DNA from 2 places in the Pseudomonas sp. NBRC 111131 genome. Region 1 is predicted to be linked to the other one. Evidence: predicted binding sites of a transcription regulator. Region 1 holds the regulator's gene; the other holds the start of a gene.

The links. The regulator sigma-54, encoded in region 1, starts transcription at its own class of promoters, with help from an activator protein. The targets are predictions, from matches to a motif close to ANTGGCATNNANNTTGCTNT.
Region 2: a site for sigma-54 is predicted at 13,065-13,084, ahead of flgB (flagellar basal body rod protein FlgB). Genes of this name have one in related genera too.

Annotation. Positions count from the first base shown of each region.
Region 1 is NZ_BCBH01000008.1:78,809-93,194, forward strand. It holds gene lptB (LPS export ABC transporter ATP-binding protein) at 1-634, shown strand, start outside; gene APH34_RS10135 (RNA polymerase factor sigma-54) at 810-2,303, shown strand; gene hpf (ribosome hibernation-promoting factor, HPF/YfiA family) at 2,383-2,691, shown strand; gene ptsN (PTS IIA-like nitrogen regulatory protein PtsN) at 2,704-3,168, shown strand; gene rapZ (RNase adapter RapZ) at 3,171-4,025, shown strand; gene APH34_RS10155 (HPr family phosphocarrier protein) at 4,046-4,318, shown strand; gene APH34_RS10160 (ZIP family metal transporter) at 4,379-5,272, opposite strand; gene APH34_RS10165 (superoxide dismutase) at 5,284-5,895, opposite strand; gene APH34_RS10170 (hypothetical protein) at 5,897-6,358, opposite strand; gene APH34_RS10175 (lyase family protein) at 6,403-7,779, opposite strand; gene APH34_RS10180 (FagA protein) at 7,772-8,173, opposite strand; gene pmbA (metalloprotease PmbA) at 8,303-9,649, opposite strand; gene yjgA (ribosome biogenesis factor YjgA) at 9,758-10,279, shown strand; gene tldD (metalloprotease TldD) at 10,405-11,844, opposite strand; gene APH34_RS10200 (carbon-nitrogen hydrolase family protein) at 11,847-12,698, opposite strand; gene APH34_RS10205 (YhdP family protein) at 12,713-14,386, opposite strand, start outside.
Region 2 is NZ_BCBH01000003.1:308,984-323,369, reverse strand. It holds gene lpdA (dihydrolipoyl dehydrogenase) at 1-1,148, opposite strand, end outside; gene APH34_RS05150 (dihydrolipoamide acetyltransferase family protein) at 1,151-2,422, opposite strand; gene APH34_RS05145 (alpha-ketoacid dehydrogenase subunit beta) at 2,423-3,481, opposite strand; gene APH34_RS05140 (3-methyl-2-oxobutanoate dehydrogenase (2-methylpropanoyl-transferring) subunit alpha) at 3,483-4,715, opposite strand; gene bkdR (Bkd operon transcriptional regulator BkdR) at 4,914-5,399, shown strand; gene APH34_RS05130 (glutamine synthetase family protein) at 5,583-6,824, shown strand; gene APH34_RS05125 (MFS transporter) at 6,955-8,295, shown strand; gene APH34_RS05120 (flagellar brake protein) at 8,363-9,106, opposite strand; gene APH34_RS05115 (flagella synthesis protein FlgN) at 9,187-9,654, opposite strand; gene flgM (flagellar biosynthesis anti-sigma factor FlgM) at 9,704-10,018, opposite strand; gene flgA (flagellar basal body P-ring formation chaperone FlgA) at 10,171-10,923, opposite strand; gene APH34_RS05100 (chemotaxis protein CheV) at 11,001-11,930, shown strand; gene cheR (protein-glutamate O-methyltransferase CheR) at 11,982-12,809, shown strand; gene flgB (flagellar basal body rod protein FlgB) at 13,131-13,541, shown strand; gene flgC (flagellar basal body rod protein FlgC) at 13,544-13,987, shown strand; gene flgD (flagellar hook assembly protein FlgD) at 14,003-14,386, shown strand, end outside.

The sequences.
Region 1 (14,386 bases):
CGTCGGCCTGCTCGGCCCCAACGGCGCCGGCAAGACCACCTGCTTCTACATGATCGTCGGCCTGGTCCAGGCCGATCAGGGCCGCGTCCTGATCGACAGCCTCGATGTCAGCCACCAGCCCATGCACGGCCGCGCTCGCGCCGGTATCGGCTACCTGCCGCAGGAAGCCTCGATCTTCCGCAAGCTGTCGGTGGCCGACAATATCATGGCCATCCTCGAGACCCGCAAGGAACTCGACCGCGATGGCCGCCGCAAGGAGCTGGAAAGCCTGTTGCAGGAGTTCCACATCAGCCACATCCGCGACAACCTCGGCATGAGCCTGTCCGGGGGCGAGCGCCGCCGGGTCGAAATTGCCCGCGCCCTCGCGACCGCACCAAAGTTCATCCTGCTCGACGAACCTTTTGCCGGCGTCGACCCGATCTCGGTCGGCGACATCAAGCAGATCATCCACCACCTCAAGGCCAAGGGCATCGGCGTACTGATCACCGACCACAACGTCCGTGAAACCCTGGATATCTGCGAAACCGCGTACATCGTCAACGATGGCCAGCTGATCGCCGAAGGCGATGCCCAGACCATCCTGGCCAACGACCTGGTCAAAGAGGTCTACCTGGGTCACGAGTTCCGGCTCTGACCCCGGGACGCGCCTGGAGCACTGGCTTTCCCGCCCTGGCGGGGTTTAAGTTGTTACAGTGCTCTAGGCAAACGCTACAATTTAAGGCATAAAACTTGCTTGAATTTGGCGCCTCGGCGCCCTCGTGTAGTGGATGGCGCATGCGCGCCGGCGAACAAGGTATTAAGCCCCTGCCATGAAACCATCGCTCGTCCTAAAAATGGGCCAGCAACTGACGATGACCCCGCAGTTGCAACAGGCCATCCGCCTACTTCAGCTCTCCACCCTGGACCTTCAGCAGGAAATCCAGGAAGCGCTGGAGTCCAATCCGATGCTCGAACGTCAGGAAGACGGCGACGACTTCGACAACAGCGACCCAATGGCGGACAACGCCGAGAACAAGCCGGCCGCCGAGGTCCAGGACAACAGCTTCCAGGAAAGCACCAGCAGTGCCGAAAGCCTGGAAGACGGTGAGTGGAACGAGCGAATCCCCAATGAACTTCCGGTCGACACGGCCTGGGAAGACATTTACCAGACCAGCGCCAGCAGCCTGCCGAGCAACGATGATGACGAGTGGGATTTCACCACCCGCACCTCGGCCGGCGAGAGCCTGCAAAGCCACCTGCTGTGGCAGCTGAACCTGGCACCGATGTCCGATACCGACCGACTGATCGCCGTCACCTTGATCGACAGCATCAACGGCCAGGGCTACCTGGAAGACACGCTCGAAGAGATTTGCGCAGGCTTCGACCCGGAGCTGGACATCGAGCTTGACGAGGTCGAAGCGGTATTGCACCGCATCCAGCAGTTCGAGCCAGCAGGTGTCGGCGCGCGCAACCTGGGCGAATGCCTGTTGCTGCAATTGCGCCAACTGCCGGCCAACACACCCTGGATGGCCGAGGCCAAGCGCCTGGTCACCGATTTCATCGACCTGCTCGGCAGCCGCGACTATAGCCAGCTGATGCGCCGGATGAAACTCAAGGAAGACGAGCTGCGCCAGGTCATTGAGCTGGTACAGAGCCTCAACCCACGTCCTGGCTCGCAGATCGAGTCGAGCGAGCCAGAATACGTGGTACCCGATGTCATCGTGCGCAAGGACAGCGACCGCTGGCTGGTCGAGCTGAACCAGGAAGCGATCCCCCGCCTGCGGGTCAACCCGCAGTATGCCGGGTTCGTCCGCCGTGCCGACACCAGCGCCGACAACACCTTCATGCGCAACCAGCTGCAGGAAGCTCGGTGGTTCATTAAAAGCCTGCAAAGCCGCAACGAAACGCTGATGAAGGTCGCCACCCAGATCGTCGAGCATCAACGCGGTTTCCTCGACTACGGCGACGAGGCGATGAAACCTCTGGTGCTGCACGACATCGCCGAAGCGGTGGGCATGCACGAATCGACCATTTCGCGGGTGACCACGCAGAAATACATGCATACCCCCCGCGGCATCTACGAACTGAAATACTTTTTCTCAAGCCATGTGAGCACCGCCGAAGGCGGAGAATGCTCGTCCACGGCCATCCGCGCGATCATCAAGAAACTGGTAGCGGCGGAAAATCAGAAAAAGCCATTGAGTGACAGCAAGATCGCTGGTTTACTGGAGGCACAAGGCATCCAGGTAGCCCGTCGCACCGTCGCCAAGTACCGCGAGTCCCTCGGCATCGCACCGTCGAGCGAGCGCAAGCGACTGATGTAGCCCCTGAGATGTGCCATAGCGTTTGTGGGGCAGGTGCAATACCTGCCTCTTTATGCACGGGCAACAAAGGAGAAGCTGTATGCAAGTCAATATCAGTGGACAGCATGTAGAAGTCACTCAGCCGCTGCGCGATTATGTGCTTGAAAAGCTCGCCCGCGTGGAGAGTCACTTCGACAAGATCACCAACGTGCAGGTCATCATGAAAGTCGAGAAGCTGCAGCAGAAGGTCGAAGCGACCTTGCAGATTCCCGGCGGCGAAGTGGTTGCCAACGCCGAACACGAAGACATGTATGCAGCGATCGACGCCCTGGCCGACAAGCTCGACCGCCAACTGAAAAAACACAAGGAAAAACAGCAAAGCCTGCTGCAAGGTGCAGCCGCCCGCTGATCCCCCTCATCCATGATCCGACTTGAAACCATCCTGACCCCCGGCCGTTCCCTCGTGAACGTGCCGGGCGGCAGTAAGAAACGCGCCCTTGAAAAGGTCGCCAACCTCATTGCCGAACAAGTACCCGAGTTGGAGATGCAGGTCGTCTTCGAAAAACTCATCGCTCGTGAAAAGCTCGGCTCCACCGGCTTCGGTAATGGCATTGCCATTCCCCACTGCCGGATCGAAGGATGCACTGCCCCCGTCAGCGCCTTGCTGCACCTGGACGCTCCAATCGACTACGACGCCATCGATGGTGCGCCGGTCGACCTGCTGTTCGTCCTGCTGGTGCCCGAGGCTGCCACCGACGCCCATCTCGAATTGCTGCGCCAGATTGCCAGCATGCTCGATCGCAAGGAGGTCCGCGATCGCCTGCGTGCTGCCAATAGCAGCGAGGCCCTGTACCAGGTTGTCCTGGACGTACAGAACGAGCACTGAACATGCGCCTGATCATCGTCAGCGGCCGGTCCGGCTCCGGCAAGAGTACCGCCCTCGATGTGCTGGAAGACAACGGCTATTACTGTATCGACAACCTGCCCGCCGGCCTGCTGCCGCAACTGGCGGAAAACGCGCTGATCAATACCGAGCTGCTGCAACCCAAGGTGGCCGTTTCGATCGATGCGCGTAACCTGCCGAGCCACTTGTCGCGCTTTCCGGACCTGCTGGCAGAAGCCCGTGGCCGCCATATCCAATGTGACGTGCTGTTTCTCGACGCCGACGAAGACACGCTGCTCAAGCGCTTCTCCGAGACGCGACGGCGCCACCCGTTGACCAACGCAGACCGCTCGCTGGCGGAGGCAATCCGCGTGGAAAGCGAGTTGCTCGGGCCGATCTCCGACCTTGCCGACCTGAAGATCGACACCACCAACCTCAACCTCTACCAACTGCGCGACTCGATCAAGCTGCGCTTGCTCAACCAGCCCGAGCCCGGCACCGCCTTCCTGGTCGAATCATTTGGCTTCAAGCGAGGCATGCCGGTCGACGCCGACGTGGTGTTCGATGTGCGCTGTCTGCCCAACCCCTACTGGAAGCCTGAGCTGCGCGAGCATTCCGGCCTGGATCAACCGGTAATCGACTACCTTGCCGCACAGCCGGATGTCGAAGAAATGTTCAACGACATTTCCAGCTACCTGCTCAAATGGCTGCCACGCTTTGCTGCCAGCAATCGCGCCTATGTCACTATCGCCATCGGCTGCACCGGCGGCCACCACCGCTCGGTGTACATCACCGAACGCCTTGGCCAATTGCTGCAACAGTCCCTGAAAAACGTCCAGGTCCGCCACCGCGACCTCTAGCCCACAGGATCCGCACCACGATGCCCGCCCGCGAAATCACCATCATCAACAAGCTGGGGCTACACGCCCGGGCGGCAGCCAAGTTCGTCGGCGTGGCCGGGCGTTTCCCCTGCCAGGTGCGGGTCGGGCGTGCGCCTGACAAGCTGGTTGACGGCAAGAGCATCATGGCCGTGATGATGCTGGCTGCGGGCAAAGGCACCCAGGTGCACCTGCACACCGAAGGTGAGCAAGACAGCGAAGCCCTGGAGGCGCTGGTGACGTTGATCAACAACTACTTCGACGAAGGCGAATAACGGCGTCATCTTCGCCGAGTGACCAGCACGCTGACAAAGACAGCTCCCGCTCCAGGTCCTTCACGACATCGCTGTATCCATCACCATCATCAGGCAAAACCCGATACATAGCCCAAGGCTGGCCAAGCGGTGGTGCCCGTTGCTGCGCGACTCGGGGATGATTTCCTGGGTCACCACCAACAACATCGCGCCCGCTGCACAGGCCAGGCCCAGAGGCAATAGCAGCTGTGCAACATTCACCAGCCAGGCACAGATCACTGCCGCCAGGGGCTCCACCAGCCCCGATGCGGCACCAATCAGAAATGCCTTGAACCGCGACATCCCCGCCCCTGCCAATACCAGCGCAATGACCAGGCCTTCGGGCACATCCTGCAAGGCAATGCCCATGGCCAGGCTGTCGGCATCGGGCATGCCGCCACCGGCTGACACACCAATGGCCATGCCTTCAGGTATGTTGTGGGCGATGATGGCGATGACGAACAACCAGATTCGCGCCGCGATCACCGGCTGGTTTTCACTGCCGACCAAGGCCTCTGGCGAAGCGCCAGACACCTTGAGGTCGACAACGAACAAGCAGAAGGCGCCGAACAACAAGCCGAAACTGACCAGGCCACCGGCACCCCACGGGCTGAAACCGAGGGCTTGTGCCGCGTCCAACCCCGGTATGATCAGGGAAAACGCTGTGGCGGCCAGCATCACGCCGGCACCAAAGCCCAGCAGGGTATCGGCCAGGGCCACTGGCATGTTGCGAATGACCAGCACCGGTACCGCGCCCAGCGCCGTCCCCAACGCGCACAATGCGCCGCCTTCCAGAGCACGCAGCATGCGCGGCTCCAGGTCCAGCCAGGCGATACCCCGTGCCACCAGCAGAGCCGTGCCGACCAGGAGCAACAAGGTGCCTAGCGCCAGGCGGAACAGGCGCACACTGCTGACAGACATCACCTCCGAGCGCATACCGGGTCGACTCACTTCAAGGCTTCGAGATAACGACGTTCCACTTCCGCCCAATCAATGACGTTGTAGAAAGCACCGATGTATTCCGGGCGACGATTCTGATACTTCAGGTAGTAGGCATGCTCCCACACATCCAGGCCGAGGATCGGCGTGTTGCCGTGCATCAGCGGGCTGTCCTGGTTGCCGCTGCTTTCCACCACCAGATGCTTCTCCGGGGTGACGCTGAGCCAGGCCCAGCCGCTGCCGAAGCGGGTCAGCGCAGCTTTGGTGAAGGCGTCCTTGAATGCCTCGAAACCACCCAGCCCTGTGTCGATGGCGTCGGCCACCTGGCCCTGTGGCTGACCACCCCCTTGCGGCGACATGACCGTCCAGAACAGTGAGTGGTTGGCGTGGCCACCACCGTGGTTGGTCACCGCACTGCGCAGGGCCTCGGGTAGTTGCTTGACTGCGCCGACGAGTTTTTCGACCGGCCATTCGGCCCACTCGGTACCTTCGATGGCAGCATTGAGGCCGTTGACATAGGTCTGGTGATGCTTGGTGTGATGAATCTCCATGGTCTGGGTATCGATGTGCGGCTCCAGCGCATCGTAGGCGTAAGGCAATGCAGGCAAGGTATGGGGCATATCAATGGATTCCGTAGGCTTGAGGGCTGGATGCCAGGCCCGGCTGGGCTGCCAGTTCACTGGCGGCTGGCACGTGGCGGTTGAGCAGGCGCTCGGTTCGCGGATACTGGCCGTACTCGGCGATGAAACTCAGGAGCTCGGTGTAGGTTCGCCCGCTGTGACGCAGTGCGGCATCTCGCAACGGCTGCGCCAGGCGGGGCTCCTGGCTGGCTTGCAGCAAGCGCTGGTGAGCAGCGCACAAGTAATCGGCACTCTCGTGCGGCTGGTTCAGGCGCAGGTGCAGGTCCGCCAGGTTGTGGTGGGCAATGACAAATGCCGCCACCGCTTCATCGACGTCATGCCAGCGCTCGAACAGCACTTGGGCCAAGGCCAGCGCTTGCAGATAGTGTTCGCGAGCATCGACCAGCTCACCCTGCTCGAACAGGCGATTGGCGGTTTCAGTGGTGCGTTTCCAGTGCTGCATGACGTTCCTCCTGCGCGCTGATGACTCATGCGCGCTGACGCGGGTCAGATTCCGCCGGCGGTGAGTTTTTCCGGGTCCAGCAGCGCCTCGAGCTGATCACGCGACAGATCGGTGTGCTCAAGCGCCACATCGATGATCGGGCGACCTTGCTTGTAGGCGGTCTTGGCGATCTCCGCGGCCTTGAGGTAGCCGATGATCGGATTTAGCGCTGTGACCAAGATCGGGTTGCGCGCCAAGGCTTCCTTGAGCTTGCCTTCGTTGACCTTGAAGGTTGCAATGGCCTTGTCGGCCAACAGGCGGCTGGCATTGGCCATCAGCTCGATGCTCTCCAACAGATTGCGGGCGATCACCGGCAACATCACGTTGAGCTCGAAGTTGCCCGATTGGCCTGCCACGGCGATGGTCGCGTCGTTGCCGATGACCTGAGCGGCAACCATGGCAGTGGCCTCGGGAATGACCGGGTTGACCTTGCCCGGCATGATCGAGGAGCCAGGCTGCAACCCTTGCAGCTCGATTTCTCCAAGACCTGCCAATGGGCCTGAGTTCATCCAGCGCAGGTCGTTGGCGATTTTCATCAGCGCCACGGCGGTCGTCTTGAGTTGCCCGGACAGCGCTACGGCGGTGTCCTGAGAGCCGATGAGGGCGAACAGGTTCTCACCCGGGGTGAACTTGACCTGGGTCAAGGCACTGAGTTGACGTGCGAAACCCGCGGCAAACTGCGGATGGGCGTTGATTCCGGTGCCCACAGCGGTCCCCCCTTGAGCCAGGGCTTGCAGGCTCGGCAGGATCGCTTCGAGATGCCCCTTGGCAGCATTGACCTGTGCAGCCCAACCCTCAAGCACCTGGCTCATGCGCACCGGCATGGCATCCATCAGGTGAGTACGGCCCGTCTTCACGTACTGGCGCACTTGCACCGACTTGGCTTCGATCACCTGAACCAGGTGGCCCAGTGCAGGCAGCAACTGCTCGTGCAGCGCCAACGCGGCGCTGACATGGATAGTGGTCGGGATGATGTCGTTGCTGCTCTGGCCACAGTTGACGTGATCGTTGGCATTGACCGGCTCGCCGAGCACTCGGCTGGCCAAGGTGGCGAGCACCTCGTTGGCGTTCATGTTCGAGCTGGTGCCGGAGCCAGTCTGGAATACATCGACCGGGAAGTGCGGGATGAAATCGCCGGCCAGCAGTTGCTCCACCGCCTGGACGATCGCCTGGCCCTGCCCTGCCGAGATCTGCTCCAGCTCGATATTGGCCTTGGCAGCAGCGGCCTTGGCCAGCAACAGGGCACGAATGAACTGGGCTGGCATACGTTGGCCGCTGATTGGGAAGTTGTCGACCGCGCGCTGGGTCTGGGCACCATACAGGGCCTGGGCCGGCACCTGCAGTTCACCCATGCTGTCACGCTCGATACGGGTATCACTCATCATCAAATCCTTGCATCAGTTCATCGGGAGAAATCGACGGCAACAACCGGCAATTGGCCAGTTGCAGGGCATAGGGCTGCCAGCGCTGGTTGTGTTCGCGGCGATCGAGGTTGCGCAGGTCGAGCAACGGCCGCCAGGCCTGGTCCAGGCACTGACAGCGCCAATGCCAGGGAAGCATGCGGTCGCACGCGGTATCGAGCAGCAGGCGGAAGGAGGTGAGTGCCACCGTCCATGGCGCAGTTTCGGTGCAGCACACCAGGTAGCGGCCCTCGGCCAGGTAGTGCTCGATCAGGCGCGGCTCATCAGGTTCGAGCGCACAGCGGATGCGCCGGCTGAGCCAGCGCCAGTTTTCCAGGTAAGGCAGTTCGCGCAGGACGGGTTTCATGAACATCATCGCCGGGGTTACTGGATAATGATATTCATTATTAAGTGATAACTAGAATCACTTCAAGAGGGGTGCGACGAAAGTAAAAAACCCGGCGCGAGGGCCGGGTTATGCAAATCAGTCTACAACGTGAAAGGATCAGCTACCGGCGACAGTCATGCGCTCGATCAGTACCGATCCCGTATGAATATTGCTGCGGGTTTCAAGATCGCTACCAATCGCGACAATCTGCTGGAACATGTCTTTCATATTACCGGCGATGGTCACCTCCTGAACGGCATGCTGGATCTCGCCGTTCTCGACCCAGAAGCCCGCCGCCCCACGGGAATAATCCCCGGTCACCATGTTCAGGCCATGGCCCATCAACTCGGTCACCAGCAACCCGCGCCCCATGCGACGGATCAGTGCTGCCTGGTCTTCCACGCCATGGGTGACGTAGAGGTTATGCACGCCACCGGCATTCGCTGTGCTAGGTAGCCCCAGCTTGCGCCCTGAATAGGTACCCAGCAGATAGGACACCAGCTCACCTTTGTCGACGAAGGGCTTGGCATAGGTAGCCAGCCCATCATCGTCGAACGCGGCGCTGCCCAGCGCGCGTGGAATGTGCGGGCGCTCGTCAAGGGTCAGCCAGCTGGGGAATAGCCGTTGCCCGATGGCACCGTCAAGGAACGACGACTTGCGGTACAGGTTGCCGCCGGAAATGGCCGACAGGAAGCTGCCGAACAGGCCACCGGCCAGCTCGGCAGAGAACAGTACCGGTACCTCGCAGGTCTTCACCGGGCGTGCGCCAAGACGGCTGGCGGCACGCTGGGCGGCACGCAGGCCGATGCTGCGCGGGTCGGCCAGCAGGTTGCCCTGACGGTTTACGTCATACCAGTAATCCCGCTGCATCTGCCCTTCGCCCTCGGCGATCATCACGCAGCTCAGGCTGTACCGAGTCGAGGCATAACCGCCGATGAACCCATGGCTGTTGCCGTACACACGGCAACCCTGGTGGGTATTGAGGGTCGTGCCATCAGCGTTGAGAATGCGCTTGTCGGCGTCAAATGCCGCAGCCTCGCAGGCCAGCGCCATTTCGATGGCCTTCTCTGGCTCGATATCCCAGTCGTGATAGAGATCGAGGTCCGGGATTTCACGGGCCATCAGCGCCGCGTCGGCCAGGCCCGCGCACTCGTCCTCGGAGGTGTGCTTGGCAATCGCCAATGCGGCGGCAACGGTTTCACGAATTGCTTCCGGGCCACTGGCCGAGGTGCTGGCCGACCCCTTGCGCTGGCCAACATAGAGGGTGATGCCAAAGCCCTGGTCGCGGTTGAACTCAACCGTTTCGACCTCACGCTGGCGTACGGTGGTGGACAGGCCCTGCTCCAGCGACACCGCCACTTCGCAGGCACTGGCGCCCTGCTGGCGCGCCTCGGCGATGATCGCTTCGACCTGTTCCTGCAACACTGGCAGGTCCTTCGGGCCTACGCTCTGGACTGCACTCATGGTTTTCTCCACTCAAATTCTGCGTTCGGCAGGGGTCATTCTACGACCGGGCCGGACAAGCGGCCCCCGACTGGTTATCATGGCGGCGATTTCTAGCGGACTGCCACCATGGTTGATTCATACGACGACGCCTTCGACGGCGAAAAAAGCAAAACCCAGATCAAGCGCGAACTGCATGCACTGGTCGAACTCGGCGAGCGACTGACCACGGTCAAGGCCGATACCCTGGCACGCCTGCCGCTGACCGACGAACTGCGCAAGGCGCTGGCCGACGCCTCCAAGCACACTGCCCATGGCGCACGCAAACGCCACATGTCGTTCGTCGGCAAGCTGATGCGCGACCAGGACCTGGACGCCATCCACGCGGTACTCGAGCAGATCGACAGCTCCAGCCGCCAGTACAACGAGCGCTTCCACAACCTGGAACGCTGGCGTGACCGCCTGATCGACGGTAATGACGAAGACCTTGAGCGCTTCGTCAACGAGTACCCCGAAACCGACCGTCAGCAACTGCGTTCGCTGATCCGTCACGCGCAACACGAGAAAGCGCGGAACAAACCGCCTGCCGCTGCGCGCAAGGTGTTCAAGTACATCCGCGACCTCGATGAATTGCAGCGCGGCCTGCGCTGACAGGTCGGTACGCAACCCCTCGGGGAGCGGGCCTGTCCCGCAACCCTCGGCGAAGCCGGTGCCAGCCAGCACCGGGTCGCTTTCTGCACAGGTCAAGCCCGCTCCCACGCAGGCCCTGAAGGCCATCAGGCGCCGGTACCACCGACGGTGATCGCGTCCAGCTTCAAGGTCGGCTGCCCTACCCCAACCGGCACCGATTGCCCATCCTTGCCACACGTCCCCACGCCACTGTCCAGCGCCAGGTCGTTGCCGACCATCGACACCCGGCTCATTGCCTCAGGGCCATTGCCGATCAGCGTCGCGCCCTTCACCGGAGCAGTGATCTTGCCGTCTTCGATCAGATACGCTTCGCTGGTGGAGAACACGAACTTGCCGCTGGTGATATCTACCTGGCCGCCGCCGAGATTGGCGCAGTAGATGCCCTTCTTCACCGACGCGATGATTTCCTGCGGATCGCTTTCGCCGGCACGCATGTAGGTGTTGGTCATGCGTGGCATCGGCAGATGAGCGTAGGATTCTCGACGGCCATTGCCGGTCACGGCCATGCCCATCAGGCGCGCATTGAGCTTGTCCTGCATGTAGCCCTTGAGCACACCGTTCTCGATGAGCGTGGTGCATTCGGTCGGCGTGCCTTCGTCGTCAACGCTCAGCGAGCCACGACGGCCTTCGAGGGTGCCGTCGTCGACGATGGTGCACAGGCTCGATGCGACTTTTTCACCAATACGGCCACTGAAGGCGGAGCTGCCCTTGCGGTTGAAGTCGCCTTCCAGGCCATGGCCCACCGCTTCATGCAACAGTACCCCCGACCAGCCGGAGCCCAGCACTACCGGCAAGGTGCCAGCAGGCGCAGGGATCGCTTCCAGGTTCACCAAGGCCTGGCGCAGTGCCTCACGGGCATAGCCCATGACCCGCTCCTCGGTGAAGAAGCGATAGTCGGTACGCCCGCCGCCACCTTGGCCGCCGCGCTCACGGCGGCCATTCTGTTCGACGATGACACTGACATTGAAGCGCACCAGCGGCCGCACATCGGCCGCCAGGCTGCCGTCAGCGGCTGCAATCAGAATGCGCTCCCAGACCCCGGCCATGCTCACGCTGACCTGCTGGATACGCGGATCCAGCGCCCGCGTAGCGGCATCGACGCGCTTTAGCAGCTCGACCTTCTCGGCACGGCTGAGGACATCCAGTGGGTTGTCTGGCGCATACAAGGCCGTTACATCCTGGCTGCGGAAGGCCTGGACCGTGCCATTCTGGCCAGCACGGGAAATCGAACGGGCGGCACGTGCCGCCGAGGTCAGTGCTTCATGGTTGATGGCGTTGCTGTAGGCAAAACCGGTTTTCTCACCCGACTGGGCACGCACGCCCACGCCTTGGTCGAGGTTGAAGCTACCCTCCTTGACGATGCCGTCCTCCAGCGCCCAGGTTTCCGAGATCTGGCCCTGGAAGTACAGGTCGGCGGCGTCGATGCCCGGGCCTGCCAACTCCCCCAGCACAGCCTGCAGGCTGTCCAGGGTCAGTCCGCCTGGGGCCAGGAGCTGCTCGCTGACGGTGGATAACATCTGGCTCATAGTCACTCCGAGGTGTGCGCAGGCCGCAAGGCGTCCTGCGAGAAAAAGCGCCGGTGCGAGGCAACCGGCATGCGCGCCCGAATGGACGCCTGTTCATCACTGTCACGCTCGGCGAGCAATACCGCTTCGCCTTGCGCCTGTTCGGCGACGATCCGCCCCCAAGGGTCGACGATCGCCGCATGCCCGTGGGTTTCCCGTGGGCCTGGATGGGTACCACCCTGCGCGGCGGCCAGGACATAACATTGGGTCTCGATGGCGCGTGCACGAATCAGCACTTCCCAATGCGCTGCCCCTGTGACCGCAGTAAACGCGGCCGGTGCCGTAATCAGTTGCGCACCGGCGCCGCGCAGAGCGCTGTACAGCTCGGGGAAACGCAGGTCATAACAAACACTCAACCCCAGGCGCCCCACCGGCGTGTCAGCCACCACTACGCGAGCGCCATGGGCATAGTCGTCGGACTCACGGTAGCGGCCACGGTTATCGGCCACGTCGACATCGAACAGGTGCAGCTTGTCGTACCGCGCAACCACTTCGCCGTGCTCGTCGATCAGCAGCGAACAGGCATGGGCCTTGGCATCGGGCTGGGCGGCAGGCGGCAACGGCAATGTGCCGGCCACTATCCATAATCTGAGGTCGCGAGCCGTGCGTTTCAACCACGGCAGGATCGGCCCTTCACCCAGCGCCTCTGCCCGGCCAATTGCGGCAGCGTCCTTGCGGCCCATGGCCGCGAAGTTTTCTGGCAGTACCGCCAGCCGTGCGCCGCCGTATGCGGCTTGTTCAAGCAGGGCGCCCGCGCGTTGCAGGTTGGCCAGCACATCGTCCTGGCTGACCATCTGGATTACCGCTACCTTCATGGGCGCTCCTGACACTATTTGTTGAAGGGTTTCACAAAGGTGATTCTAGGCTCTTTCCACGGCCCTTCGACCCGATAGTGCACACTGGCAAAGCGCGAAACCCGGTCGCCGATCAGCCGATCGACCAGGAACAGCGCCCCGCCGACCGCCGGTGCACCGACGATCAGCGCCGCCAGCGGCAGGTTGTTGGTCACTGGCAGTGATACCTGCAGGTTGGCGTCGACCCGGTCACGAACCAGGTCCAAAGTGCCGTCGAGCTCAAAATTGCTCGATGGCCCAGTAACGGCGATCGGCTCACGGGTCACGTAGACACCGTCACTGGCCACCAGCAGACCTTTGATCCGGTCATAGGCCAGGCCTTTGTCGAACAGGTCGGAAAAGTCCAGGCGCAAGCGGCGGCCAATGGAGTTGAAATTGAGCAGGCCGAACACTCGCAGGGCTTGGGCCCCACCTTCCACCTCGACGAACTGCCCTGTACGCAACGCCGCATCCATGCTGCCAGAGAAGCGTTTGAGGCCGACCCAGGCAGGTGAGCCAGGCCAGCGACCGTCCACATCCAGGCGAAAATCGCGGCTGGTCACGGTGGGGGCGAAGCCCCAGGCCTCAAGCACGTCACCCAGGTTCTTGCCATCCAGGCGTCCCTTGTACCAACTGCTGGTGGCACCCGGGTTACCCTCCCACGCGCCGCTACCGTCGATGTGTAGCCCCTTGAGGTCCAGGTCGATGTCCTGCGCCGCCACGCCGCGGGCGGTCGGCCGGAGTTTCAGAGCAACCTTGCCGAACAGATCATCACCGCGATACAGCTTGTCGATGGTCAGGTCCAACGCCGGCACCTTACGCGGATCGAAAGAGGCCAGCGGGTCAGGGCCCTCCTCCGCTTGCGCTTCGGCGGGGTCAGCGGCAGGCAGGCGCAGGGTCTGCAAGCGCACCGTCATCGCCGCACCCTTGGCGTCGGGCAGGCGCGCGTTACCGATGACTTCCCTGCTGTCCAGCCGCAGATCCCAGGCAGGGCCGCCACGGGCCATGCGTACCACCGCCTGGTTCAGGTCCATGCCAAAGGCCTTCAGTTGGCCAATGCTCAAGTCGACGCTCTGCAGGGTCTGACGGGCACTGCCGCCTGGGTCATCACCGCCCAGGCGCGACATCTGCTCTTGCCAGGGCGCCAGGTCCAGGCTCTGCAACCGCCCGCGTACACGCAAGCCTTGGCCGGAAGGGACCTGCGCCTGTCCAGTCCCCAGCAGCAACTCACCACGGCCCTGGGCCAAGTTGTCGGCGGGTGCGGCATAGGCAAAGCGCGCAAGCTCGGCGTAGGCTCCATCGAAGCGCCGCTGGGTGCCTTGCAGGTTCATGCTGAAACGGCTGTCTCGGGTATCCGCCGCAGCCTTGCCAAACGGGGCCGGCAGGTCGATGGCAAGGCCTTTGAGCGACGAGTTCACGCTCAGGCTGTTGTCACTGCTCCCCAGATTGAGCTGCAACTGGTAGGGCAAGTCACCCGAAGCAGGCAACGCCTGCTTGAACTGCAACCAGTCGGTCAGGGCCTTGAGCGATACCTGGCCGCTTGCACTGATGCGCGTCTGCATCTGCCCTGGCTGCCCTTGGGCGGTGATCTGCGCAGTGACGGGCTTGCCGAACGCCTGTAGGGCGATGTCCCGGCCACTGAGCCCCTTGTCCAGGTCGAAACTGAACTC
Region 2 (14,386 bases), on a different contig from region 1:
AGGCTCATGGCCCGGCCATTGGCGGCAAACGGGAACTGCGCGACGATGCAGTCCAGGCCCTGTTCGCTGGCCTGCACCGGCGTTTTGCCCACGACCACCACCTCCGGGTCGGTGAAGCACACCGCGGCAATTGCGCTGGGTTCGAAACGCCGCGCATTGCCGGCAATTATTTCAGCAACCATCTCGCCTTGCGCCATCGCCCGGTGGGCCAGCATCGGTTCGCCCGCCACGTCGCCGATGGCCCAGACGTTGCGCATGCTGGTCTGGCAGCGTTCGTCGATGGCGATGGCCGCGCCGTTCATCTTCAGGTCCAGGCATTCCAGGTTGAAACCCTGGGTGCGTGGCCGGCGGCCTACAGCCACCAGCACCCGGTCGGCCTCCAGGCGCAGCTGCCCGCCCTGGCCGTCGGCCGCCAGCAGGCAGCCATTCTCGTACCCTTGCACGCTGTGGCCCAGATGCAGGGCAATGCCCAGCTTTTTCAACGACTCCGTTACCGGGGCGGTGAGTTCGCTGTCGTAGGTGGGCAGGATACGCTCACGCGCCTCCACCACACTGACCTGCGCGCCCAGCTTGCGGTAGGCGATGCCCAGCTCAAGGCCGATGTAGCCGCCGCCTACGACCACCAAATGCTGTGGCAACGTGGTCGGCGCCAAGGCCTCGGTGGATGAAATGATGGGGCCGCCCAAGGGAAGCATGGGCAGTTCGACGCTGTTCGAGCCGGTGGCCAGCAGCAGGTGCTCGCACTGGATGCGTTGGCCGTCGACATCGACGTGCTTGCCGTCGAGGATCTTCGCCCAGCCATGGATCACCTTGACCCCGTGTTTTTTCAGTAACGCAGCCACGCCGGTGGTCAGGCGGTCGACGATGCCGTCCTTCCAGGCCACGCTGCGGCTGATGTCCAGGTGTGGCGAGGATACGCTGATGCCCAGTTCGGATTGCCCGGTGTAGCGGGTGGTCTGGTGGAACTGCTCGGCCACATGGATCAGCGCCTTGGACGGAATACAGCCGATGTTCAGGCAGGTGCCGCCCAACGCCTGGCCTTCCACCAGCACGGTAGGGATGCCCAGTTGGCCGGCGCGGATGGCGGCGACGTAGCCGCCGGGGCCGCCACCAATGATCAGCAGGGTGGTATCGATAGTCGGTTGCATGCTCACTCCACGAACAGGCAGGCGGGCTGCTCAAGCAGGCTGCGTACGGCCTGGATGAACAATGCGGCATCCATGCCATCGACCACCCGGTGGTCGAACGAGCTGGACAGGTTCATCATCTTGCGCACGACGATCTGGCCGTCGATCACCACGGGCCGCTCGACGATACGGTTGACACCAACGATCGCCACTTCCGGGGTGTTGACCACCGGCGTGCTGACGATGCCGCCCAATGCGCCGAGGCTGGTCAGGGTGATGGTCGAGCCGGACAGTTCTTCGCGGCTGGCCTTGTTGTTGCGCGCGGCACTGGCCAGGCGCGAAATCTCGCCGGCATTGCCCCACAGGCTGCCGGCCTCGGCATGGCGCAGCACCGGTACCACCAGACCGTTGTCACCTTGCGTGGCGATGCCGACATGCACCGCACCATGGCGGGTGATGACCTGGGCTTCGTCGTCGTAGGTGGCGTTGATCTGCGGGAAATCGCGCAGGGCGACGACCAGTGCACGGACCAGGAACGGTAGCAGGGTCAGCTTGCCGCGGCGCTCGCCGTGCTGGCTGTTGAGCTGCTGGCGCAGGGCTTCCAGGGCGGTGACGTCGATTTCTTCGACGTAGCTGAAGTGTGCGACGCGGCGCTTGGCATCCTGCATACGCTGGGCAATCTTGCGGCGCAGCCCGATCACTTGCACCTGCTCGCTGTCGGTGCGCCTGGCGTAGCCGCCTGGCGCTTGGCCCGCAGGGCTCTGGGGCTTGCTCATGAAGGCATCGAGGTCTTCGTGCAGGATGCGCCCGGCCGGGCCTGAGCCATGCACGTAACGCAGTTCGATACCCGCGTCCAGGGCGCGCTTGCGCACGGCCGGAGAGGCCAGGGGCTTGTCGCTGGCCTGGCGCGGCACAATCGGCGCAGCACCCTGTGCAGCGGATGCCGGGTTGGCCACAGGCTGTGGCTCGACACGGGGTTCGGGTTTGCTGGCCACCGGTGCTGGCTGCGGCTCGGTCGGCTTGGCCTGCGGCGCGTCCACATGGTTGCCGCTGCCTTCCACCTCGATGCGGATCAGCTCGCTGCCGACCGCCATCACTTCACCTGGCTGGCCCCCCAGGGCCAGTACCTTGCCGCTGACCGGCGAAGGGATTTCCACGGTGGCCTTGTCGGTCATGACGTCGGCCACCACCTGGTCCTCGGCGATCACATCGCCGACCTTGACGAACCACTCCACCAACTCGACCTGCGCGATGCCTTCGCCGATGTCCGGCATCTTGATGACGTGCGTGCCCATTCAGACCTCCATGACCCGTTTCAATGCCGCACCTACCCGCGAAGGGCCTGGGAAGTAAGCCCATTCCTGTGCGTGAGGGTAGGGGGTGTCCCAGCCGGTGACGCGTTCGATGGGCGCTTCGAGGTGATGGAAGCAATGTTCCTGCACCAGCGACACCAACTCGGCCCCGAAGCCGCAGGTGCGGGTGGCTTCATGCACGACTACGCAGCGGCCGGTCTTCTTCACCGAGGCAACGATGGTCTCCAGGTCCAGCGGCCAGAGGCTGCGCAGGTCGATGACTTCGGCATCCACGCCGGTTTCTTCGGCGGCCACCTGGGCCACGTAGACGGTGGTGCCATAGGTCAGCACAGTAACGTCGTTGCCGGGACGGGTGATCGCTGCCTTGTCCAGCGGCACGCTGTAGTAGCCATCGGGTACGGCACTTTGCGGGTGTTTGGACCACGGGGTGACAGGGCGGTCGTGATGGCCGTCGAACGGGCCGTTGTACAGGCGTTTGGGCTCGAGGAAGATCACCGGGTCGTCGCACTCGATCGAGGCGATCAACAGGCCCTTGGCGTCATACGGGTTGGACGGCATGACGGTGCGTAGGCCGCAAACCTGGGTGAACATCGCTTCAGGGCTCTGGCTGTGGGTCTGGCCACCATAGATGCCACCACCGCAGGGCATGCGCAGGGTCAGCGGAGCGATGAACTCGCCGGCCGAGCGGTAACGCAGGCGGGCCATTTCCGATACGATCTGGTCGGAAGCGGGGTAGAAGTAGTCGGCAAACTGGATTTCCACCACCGGCCGCAGGCCATAGGCGCCCATGCCCACGGCAGTGCCGACGATGCCGCTTTCGGAGATCGGCGCGTCGAACACGCGGGACTTGCCATATTTAGTCTGCAGCCCCTCGGTGCAGCGGAACACGCCGCCGAAGTAGCCCACGTCCTGGCCGTAGATCACCACATTGTCGTCGCGCTCGAGCATGACATCCATGGCCGAGCGCAGGGCCTGGATCATGGTCATGGTGGTGGTGGCCATGGCGTTTTCCGGTTTGATGCTGTTGTTGTGATCGTTCATCTCAAACCCCCAGTTCCTGGCGTTGACGGCGCAGGTGGTCGGGCATTTCCTTGTACACGTCCTCGAACATCGAGGCGGCGCTCGGGATGTGGCCGTTGGCCAGGGTGCCGTACTGTTCGGCTTCCTTCTGCGCGGCGATGACCGCGGCTTCGAATTCGGCAGTGACGGCTTGGTGTTCTTCCTCGGACCATTGGCCGATCTTGATCAGGTGCTGCTTCAGGCGGGCGATCGGGTCGCCCAGCGGGAAGTGGCTCCAGTCGTCTGCCGGGCGATACTTGGACGGATCGTCGGACGTCGAGTGCGGGCCGGCGCGGTAAGTGACCCATTCGATCAGGCACGGGCCCAAGCCACGGCGGGCGCGTTCGGCGGCCCAGCGCGAGGCGGCATACACCGCGACGAAGTCGTTGCCGTCGACGCGCAGCGAGGCGATGCCGCAGCCCACGCCGCGGGCGGCGAAGGTGGTCGACTCACCACCGGCGATGGCCTGGAAGGTGGAAATCGCCCATTGGTTGTTGACCACGTTGAGGATCACCGGGGCACGGTACACATGGGCGAAGGTGAGGGCGGTGTGGAAGTCCGACTCGGCGGTGGCGCCGTCGCCGATCCAGGCCGAGGCAATCTTGGTGTCGCCCTTTATCGCAGAAGCCATGGCCCAGCCGACGGCTTGCACGAACTGGGTCGCCAGGTTGCCGCTGATGGTGAAGAAACCGGCGTCGCGCACCGAGTACATGATCGGCAGCTGGCGGCCCTTGAGCGGGTCCCGCTCGTTGGACAGCAACTGGCAGATCATCTCGACCAGCGACACATCGCGGGCCATGAGGATGCTCTGCTGGCGGTAGGTCGGGAAGCACATGTCGCTGCGGTTGAGCGCCAGCGCCTGGGCGCTGCCAATGGCTTCTTCGCCCAGGCTCTGCATGTAGAAAGACATTTTCTTCTGGCGCTGGGCGACGACCATGCGGCTGTCGAAGATCCGCGTCTTGAGCATGGCACGCATGCCCTGGCGCAGGGTCTGCGGATCGATGCCTTCGGCCCATGGGCCAAGGGCATTGCCCTGTTCGTCGAGCACGCGGACCAGGCTGGAGGACAGGTCCGCCGTGTCGGCAGCGTCGACATCGACAGGGGGTTTACGGACTTGACCTGCGTCGTTCAGGCGCAGGTAGGAGAAATCGGTCTGGCAGCCTGGCCGGCCGGTAGGCTCGGGCACATGCAAACGCAGGGGGGCGTACTCGTTCATGCTTTTTACGCTCGCTCGAATGTTGTTTTTGTGAGCTCTGAAGCGGCCGCCGCTGAACTACCGGCTTGTGACTGGTAGGTCAGCGTCAATTACATAGTAGAGACAGCGCGAAAGAATTTTTCTCTCAAGTTGATTGCCTTTGCCGGTCGGTGCAGATAAACATTCCTCATAAACACAAAAAACCGGTGAATTTGTCTCATGCGCAAACTCGATCGTACCGATATCAGTATTCTCAACAGCCTGCAGGACAACGCCCGCATCACCAACGCAGAGCTGGCCCGTTCGGTGAACCTGTCGCCGACGCCGTGCTTCAACCGGGTCAAGGCCATGGAAGAGCTGGGCGTGATCCGCCAGCAGGTGACCTTGCTGTCGCCGCAGGTGCTGGGGCTGGATGTGAACGTGTTCATCCATGTCAGCCTGGAAAAGCAGGTCGAGCAGGCGCTGCACCGCTTCGAGGAAGAAATCGCCGAGCGGCCCGAGGTGATGGAGTGCTACTTGATGACCGGCGACCCGGACTATCTGTTGCGCGTGCTGTTGCCGAGCATTCAGGCGCTGGAGCGGTTTCTCGACTACCTGACGCGGTTGCCGGGGGTGGCGAACATCCGCTCGAGTTTCGCCTTGAAGCAGGTGCGCTACAAGACGGCCTTGCCGCTGCCTGCGAATGGCATGACGTTGCGGGAATAGGAGGGCCTGCTTAGGGTGCTTGATATTTTAAACACCCCCAGCCTATGTTGTTGCCAGCCTATAACAACAAGGACACGCGTCATGAGCACTGCAGCCCCGCGCTCGCTCGCCGAGCACCTCCAGGGCATCGACCAGATCGAATGCGTCACACCCGACCTCAACGGCGTCCCGCGCGGCAAGGTGATGACCGCTGAAGGGTTTCTCGAAGGGCGGCGCCTGCAGATGGCGCGTGGCGTCCTGCTGCAGTGCATCATGGGCGGCTACCCGCCGGCGAAATACTACGGCAGCGATGATGGCGACCTGGCGCTGGTGGCCGAGCCGACGCAGATTCATCGTCTGCCCTGGAACGACGACGGGCTGGCGTTGGCGATCTGCGACGCCAACGAGCTCGACGGCCAGCCGTCGGGGTTGTCTACCCGCGGTTTACTCAAGGCGGTGATTGCCCGGTACGCTGCACGCGGGCTGGCGCCGGTGGTGGCCACTGAGCTTGAGTTTTTCGTTTTTGCACCCAACAGCGATCCGCTCCAGCCGTTCCTGCCACCGCTGGGCCAGGACGGCCGCCGTGAGCTCGGCCACTCAGCGTTCAGTGTCAGTTCCAACAATGGCCTGCGGCCGTTCTTCCAGGAGGTTTACCAATGCATGGCGGCACTGGGCCTGCCACGCGATACCTTCATGCACGAAATGGGCGTCAGCCAGTTCGAAATCAACCTGCTGCATGGCGACCCGCTGCTGCTGGCCGACCAGACCTTCCTGTTCAAGCACCTGCTCAAGGAAGTCGCGCTCAAGCATGGCCTGAACGTGGTGTGCATGGCCAAGCCTTTGGCGCATACGCCAGGCAGTTCCATGCACATCCACCAGAGCCTGGTCGAGCCCGCCACGGGGCGTAACGTATTCAGCGATGAGCAGGGGCAGGCGAGCGAAACGTTCCACCATTTCATTGGCGGCCTGCAGGCCTGCATGGCGGACTTTACGGCGTTGTTCGCGCCCAACGTCAACTCGTACCAGCGCCTTTGCCACCCCTATGCATCACCCAACAATGCCTGCTGGTCCGAGGACAACCGCGCTGCCGGCCTGCGTATTCCAGCCAGCGCGCCAGCAGCCCGGCGGGTCGAAAACCGCCTGCCGGGCGCCGATGCCAACCCGTACCTGGCCATTGCTGCGAGCCTGGCGGCCGGCTTGCATGGTATCGAGCAACGGTTGCAGCCTGCGCCGGCCATCCAGGGCGAGTTCGAGGTGCCTGGCCACCTGAGCCTGCCGTGTACCCTGCACGCAGCGCTCGAGCGCCTCAAGCGCAGCGCCCTGGCGCGGGAACTGTTCGGCCGTGAGTTCATCGAAGGCTACGTTGCCACCAAGACGCTGGAACTGACCGATTTCTTCGACGAGATCACGCCGTGGGAGCGGCGCGTGCTGGCGGGACAGGCCTGAACGCGACATGACCGCCATGGGTCGCGCCTCTGGCCAAGATTTTCGCTTGCAGGGGCCTGCGCCGCGGCGCATTTGCTTTTATGCTTGCCAGCAAGCCAACGCCACCTGAACAGGGAGCCCGACGGGACGTATGCGAAACATCTGGAAGCCGTTTCAGTCGCTGTACTTTGCTGCCTTGATGATGCTCATCGGTTCGGGTCTGCTCAGTACCTACCTGGCGCTGCGCTTGGCGGCCGATCATGTCGACAGCCTCTGGGTCGGTGCGTTGATGGCGGCCAACTACTTTGGCCTGGCGGTGGGCGGCAAGGTCGGGCACCGGTTGATCGGCCGGGTCGGCCATATCCGCGCCTATGCCACCTGCGCCGGCATCGTCGGGGCCGCCGTGCTGGGGCATGGGCTGACCAACTGGTTACCGGCCTGGGTCGGGCTGCGGATGATCGTGGGCCTGGGGATGATGTGCCAGTATATGGTCATCGAGAGCTGGCTCAACGAGCAGGCCGACGCCAAGCATCGTGGTGCCGTGTTCAGTGGCTACATGATCGCCTCCTACCTGGGGTTGGTGCTCGGCCAGTTGATCCTGGTGGTGCATCCGCAGCTCGGTCCGGAACTGTTGATGCTGGTCGCCATGTGCTTCGCGCTGTGCCTGGTGCCGGTGGCGATGACCCGGCGCATCCACCCGGCGCCGCTGCGCCCGGCACCGATGGAGCCGAAGTTTTTCATCAAGCGCGTACCCCAATCGCTGAGTACGGTGCTGGGCTCAGGGCTGATCGTCGGCTCGTTCTACGGCCTGGCGCCGCTGTATGCTTCAAGCCAGGGGCTTTCTACCGAACAGATCGGTCTGTTCATGGGTAGCTGCATCTTCGCCGGCCTGGTAGTGCAGTGGCCGTTGGGCTGGCTCTCCGACCGCTATGACCGTGCGCTGCTCATCCGCAGTGTGGCCGTGGGCCTGGCGCTGGCGGCGGCGCCGTTGGCCATCCTGCCTGACGTGCCATTGGAGTTGCTGTTTGGCATTGGTTTCCTCATCTCGCTGCTGCAGTTCTGCCTGTACCCCTTGGCCGTGGCGTTTTCCAATGACCATGTGGAAAGCGAGCGACGCGTCTCGCTGACCGCCATGTTGCTGGTTACCTATGGGGTGGGCGCGTGCATCGGGCCGTTGGCGGCGGGGGTGCTGATGAAGGTGCTGGGCGCTCAGATGCTGTATGCCTTCTTCGTGTTCTTTGCCCTGGTGCTGGTATGGCGCATCCGCCCGAAAGCCGTTACCGGCCTGCACCAGGTGCAGGATGCACCGCTGGGGCACGTGGCAATGCCGGCTGCCGGTTCACCGTTGTCGGCGGCGCTTGACCCACGGGTTGATGAGCAGACCGTTCAGGATGTGATGCAGGCGCCGGTGGCAGCGGAAGATACCGAGCAAGAGCCGGTGCAGGCAGAGAACGGCGTCAAGCCTGAGGCCCAGGCCGACCGACTGGTCTGATAGCCTGCACCGCCCAGGCGCATAGCCAACGCCACCCAAAGGTGGCGTTCGTACACTGAGGACGAAATCAGTAGTCGTCTTTATCAAACCGCCGCGCCTCACGCTGCAGTTGATAAACAAAGCTCTCGATCTTGCGCTGCGCCTGGCCATTGAGGTTATGGAAGCGCACGCCGACGAAGGTGGTATTGATACGCTCTTCGTAGTGCAGGTGGCGCAATTCGACCATGGTGTCCACCAGGCCCAGTGGGTTGCTGGCCTTGAAGCGCTCGTATACCTGGCCCAGTTGCAGTCGGTCCTCGACATTGCCTTCAAAGCGCAGTTTGCAACCGGTGGCCGAGATGTCCAGCAGCTTGCCGCGCAGGGCACCGTTGCCTTTGAGGTGGGTGCCATCGAGGATCACATCGACCAGTTGCGACAGTTTCAGCGCGGCACGAAACGCATTGCGGCGCTGGTGGTAGGTCATTTCATCAGGCAGGGCACCGCGGTACGAGCGGTGACCATCGACTTCAGTGATTTTCAGTTCGTGGTTGCAGTCCCAGGCAATGCGCACACCATCGTGAAAACCTTCGACGCGGAACGGTTCGCCGTTCTCGATGTATTTTTCGCCGTCGCGCGGGATCATCTCATCCAGCGCCAGGGTGTTGCTCTCACGGTCTACATGCACCACGTAGCTCTGGAACCGCTGACTGCGCTCGTGGAAGGTGATGATCAAAGGATCATGGCTCTCCTGCAGCTGGCGCAAGTTGGCCGCGATCTCCAAAGGGGTGTTCAGCACCTTTGGCGGCTGCGGGGCATCGGCTTCATTGAACACGGGTTATCAATCTCCAGGCAAAAACGACACACGCAAGTAACGGCATTTTGCCAGTATGTTCCGTGCCTTGATAGAAATAATCACACTTGGCTGATGGCCCGAGGCTTGGCCAGCGGCGAGGTGGCGCCACGGCTGTCGTAGAGCGACGGGGAATCGCCGCCCATGAGGATTCTGACTTGGTTGGCCGTGACGTGCTGCTGCACCTGGATAATCCGGCCATTGGTTTCGTTGACCTTCTGGCAGGCGTCCATCAACTGGGTGAGCACGTTGAGTTGTTGCAGGATGACGGCACCATTGGCTGACTGCTCGGCCACCGCCTGGACACCGGCGCGGTCGGCACTCAGGCCGAGGCTGGTGAGCAGGTTGTTGCGGCGCAGGCCTTGCTGCTCGAGCAGAACGATCAGTGACTGCTTGCGTGCCAGGATACCTTCCAGCGGTTCCATGTCACGCCCATGCAGGGCGACCGACTCCTTCTGCAGAAGGTCGAGCAGTTCCTGGGTAGGTGCGATGTCGTCTTCGATCAGTTGCAGCAAGGTGATGTCGTGCATGGCTAACTCTTGGCTTTTATAGCGTCCGTGAAGTCAGCGCGCCGAACGGTTAGCGCTGGGCTTCGAAATCGAGCAGTTTGCTGGCGACCCGGCCGGCATCGACCTGGTAGCTGCCATCAGCGATCGCCTGTTTCAACTGCGCCACACGGGCACTGTCGACGGCGGGCTGATCACGCAGCTTGTCGCTGATCTTCTGCAACTGCTGGGCCTCTTGGCTGAGGTGTACCGCTTCTCCGCTGGCGCCAGCGCTTTTCGGCGCCTCGTGGGTTTCGCCGGCTTTGTCGGCGTTACCGGTCGCGGTGTTGCCGCGAACGCCGCCCGTGATGGACGGAGAGTTATTCAAACGACTGAAGTCGATGACCATGATCAGAAACCTCTGGGTATTTGGACGCTTGCCTTGTTTTCGGCCAACCCGAAAGAAACTTTAGGCACAAATGCTCAGCCGCCTGTCGGCAAGCCCGCGAACCCGTTTTCTGACACAGTTTAGGAAAAGCGGTTCCCCACCGCCAGCCCAATCTACATGGCCACCTCGACCTGGCCAGGCCCGGTGACCCTGGCCTTCACCACCCGCTGCGAATTGAGGTTGCGCACCCGTATCTGCTCACCCTGGCCGCCTTTACTCAAGGCTTCGCCCGGCATGCGCACGCTGAGGCTGCCGCTGCGGGCGATGATCACCACATGGTCGCCCTTACGGATCACTTCGGCCTGTTCCAGGTGCTGCGGGGTAAGCACCTGATCGATGACCGTAGGGCGCAGCATTTTCATGCCCACTGCCTGGTCGAGGTCCGTGAGGAAACCCTGGCCGAGGGTCCCCACGTCGCGCTCGCGCAAGGCTACGTCGCCCTCGGCAATGATGTTTTCCCGCTTGAGCGGGCGGGTGACCACCACCACGTCGCGGAACAAGCGCACCGTTGCCGGCACGAAGAGGGTCCACGGCGCGCTGCTGTCACAGCGTACCCGCACCGTTACCCGGCCCAGAGGCTGCGCCGGGCTTTCCAGCGAAGCGTCCAGCGGCTGGCTGCACAGCGGCATGCGCAGGCGCGGATCGAGTGGGTTGACCTGGATCTCGTAGCGCCCGGCGGTCTGGGTGGTGGCCAGGTAATCCTCGACGGTGAATTCAAGAAACCCTTGGGTGACACCGATAAGCTGTTCAGGCAAGGTAACTGCGTCCGCCAGCGTACGAAGGCCGGGCGCCAGCAGGCTCAGCACGGCCAGTGCGCCACTGAGCAGGTGGGGCAGTCGTCGGAAAATTGTCGTTTTCGTGTACATGGCGCTCAAAAAAGCAAAGCCCGTGCCGACTCGTTAACCGAGTGGCGACGAAAAGCACAAACCATAAGGAGTCAGGCATGGCGGGGGTAATGGATTCGGTCAACCAGCGCACGCAGCTGGTGGGGCAGAATCGCCTGGAGTTGTTGCTGTTCCGCCTCAATGGCGAGCAGCTTTACGGGATCAACGTATTCAAGGTGCGCGAGGTGCTGCAGTGCCCGGAGCTGACCTTGTTGCCCAAATCCCACCCGGTGGTACGCGGCGTGGCGAACATTCGCGGGGCAACCATCCCGATCCTCGACCTGTCGATGGCAACGGGCCTGCCTGGGTTGAAGGAAGAAACACGCAACAGCTTTGTGATCATCACCGAGTACAACACCAAGACCCAGGGGTTTCTGGTGCATTCGGTCGAGCGCATCGTCAACATGAACTGGGAAGAGATCCATCCGCCACCCAAGGGTACCGGCCGTGATCACTACCTGACCGCGGTCACCCGTGTGGACAACCGCATGGTGGAGATCATCGACGTGGAAAAGGTGCTGGCCGAGGTAGCGCCATCGTCCGAATCGGTGTCTGCCGGTGTGGTCGATGCCGACGTGCAGGACAAGGCCGTGCTGCTGCGGGTGCTGACTGTCGACGATTCGTCGGTGGCGCGCAAGCAGGTCAGCCGCTGCCTGCAAACCGTCGGGGTCGAGGTGGTGGCGCTCAATGACGGTCGTCAGGCCTTGGACTACCTGCGCAAGTTGGTCGACGAAGGCAAAAAGCCGGAAGAAGAGTTCCTGATGATGATCTCGGACATTGAAATGCCGGAAATGGACGGTTATACGCTGACGGCCGAGATCCGTAACGACCCGCGTATGCAAAAATTGCACATCGTCCTGCATACTTCGCTGTCCGGGGTGTTCAACCAGGCGATGGTCAAGAAAGTCGGGGCGGATGACTTCCTTGCCAAGTTCAAGCCGGACGATCTGGCCCAGCGAGTGGTCGACCGGATCAAGGCAACGCATTGAAGCAGCCGGGAGGCAGTTCCCGGCACCAGCGATTGAAAAGAGGCTGCAGTAGTGTCTACGGGTAATTTGGATTTCGAACAGTTCCGGGTATTCCTGGAGAAAGCCTGTGGCATCCTGCTGGGCGAGAACAAGCAATACCTGGTCTCGAGCCGTCTCAACAAGCTCATGGAGCAACAGGGCATCAAGAGCCTGGGTGAGCTCGTGCAGCGCATCCAGACTCAGCCGCGTAGCGGCCTGCGCGAGCAGGTGGTCGATGCCATGACCACCAACGAGACCTTGTGGTTTCGCGATACCTACCCGTTCGAAGTGCTCAAGAACAAGGTCATTCCGGAGTTCATCAAGAACAATCCAGGCCAGCGCCTGCGCATGTGGTCGGCGGCCTGTTCTTCGGGCCAGGAGCCGTATTCCATTTCGATGGCCATCGACGAATTCGAGCGCAGCAACCTTGGCCAACTGAAGATGGGCGCGCAGATCGTCGCCACCGACCTGTCCGGGTCGATGCTGAACAACTGCAAGACCGGCGAATACGACAGCCTGGCGATCGCGCGCGGCCTGTCCCAGGAGCGCCTGCAGCGCTACTTCGATACCAAGGGGCCGGGGCGCTGGGCGGTCAAGCCGGCCATTCGCAGCCGTGTCGAGTTCCGTTCGTTCAACCTGCTCGACAGCTACGCAGCGTTGGGCAAATTCGACATCGTGTTCTGCCGCAACGTGCTGATCTACTTCTCGGCGCAGGTCAAGAGGGACATCCTGTTGCGTATTCACAGCACCCTGAAGCCGGGTGGGTACCTGTTCCTGGGCGCCTCCGAAGCGCTCAACGGGCTGCCGGACCATTACCAGATGGTGCAGTGCAGCCCGGGGATCATCTACCAGGCCAAGTAGGCAAAAGGCCGGCAGTAACGATGCCGGCCTTTTTTGTTGTTTGCTCGACCCCTGTCGCCAGTAAGCCGGCTCCTGCTGCTGCACCGATTTCAAGGCCAGTGGCCGCTTTCAGTTGACGTCAATTTTTTGGTTTGCCGCTTTTGCCGTCCGGCAATTGCCGCTTTCCCCTCATCAAGCGGAAGCACTTTGCCGCTTTTCTGGCATCCTCCGCCCCTTGATGCCTGGCGCAGCCCAGTGTTTTCGGGTTTTTGAAGGTTTGGCACAGCCCTTGCTATAGCTTGGTCAACGATCTTCCGGTCAACCTTTGAAGGTTTCCCCGACATGAGCATCAGTTTCGACAAGGCGCTTGGCATCCATGAAAAGGCCTTGGGCTTCCGTGCCCAGCGCGCCGAAGTGCTGGCCAACAACATCGCCAACGCCGACACGCCCAACTACAAGGCGCGTGACATGGACTTCTCTTCGGTGCTTGCTGCCGAAAGCCAGAAGCAGCAAAGCGGTGGCCGTTTCGCCATGGAGCGCACCAATAGCCGTCACATCGAGGCCGAAGGCCTGGCGATGGCCGACGACACGCTGCAGTACCGCACGCCGACGCAGCCGTCGATTGACCAGAACACCGTGGACGCCCAGATCGAGCAATCGAACTACACCGAAAACGCCATCGGCTTCCAGGCCAGTTTCACGCTGCTCAACAGTAAATTCAAAGGGCTGGTTTCGGCCCTGCGCGGAGAATGACCATGTCCCTTTCCAGTGTTTTCAACATTGCCGGTAGCGGCATGAGCGCGCAGAACACCCGCCTCAACACCGTGGCTTCCAACATCGCCAACGCCGAAACCGTTTCGTCGAGCATCGACCAGACCTACCGTGCGCGCCACCCGGTGTTCGCCACCACCTTCCAGAACGCCCAGGCCGGTGTCAGCCAGTCGCTGTTCGAGGACCAGGGCGAGGCAGGGCAGGGCGTGCAGGTCAAGGGGATTATCGAAGACCAGAGCAACCTGGAGGCGCGTTACGAGCCAAACCACCCGGCGGCGAACAAGGACGGCTACGTGTACTACCCGAACGTCAATGTGGTCGAGGAAATGGCTGACATGATTTCTGCCAGCCGGGCGTTCCAGACCAACGCCGAGCTGATGAACACCGCCAAGAACATGATGCAGAAAGTCCTGACCCTCGGTCAGTGATAAGGAATCCAGACCATGGCAGTCGATAGCACCAACGGTGTGAACCTCAACGATGTCTTGTCGGCATCGGGCGTGGGTGGCAGCGCCAAGAAAACCCCCGACACCGCATCCAAGACCGGTACCGACACGCTCGGCAAGGACGCGTTCCTGCAGCTGCTGGTTACCCAGATGCAACACCAGAACCCGCTGGACCCCCAGGACAACGGCGAATTCGTGGCCCAGTTGGCACAGTTCAGCAGCCTGGAAGGCATCACGACGCTGAACGAATCGGTCAGCGGCATCACCAACGCCATGGCCTCGTCTCAGGCCCTGCAGGCGTCCTCGCTGGTCGGCCGTTCGGTGGTGGTACAGAACGACAAGGCGGTGGTCGATACCACGGAAAGCTTCAACGCGCAGTTC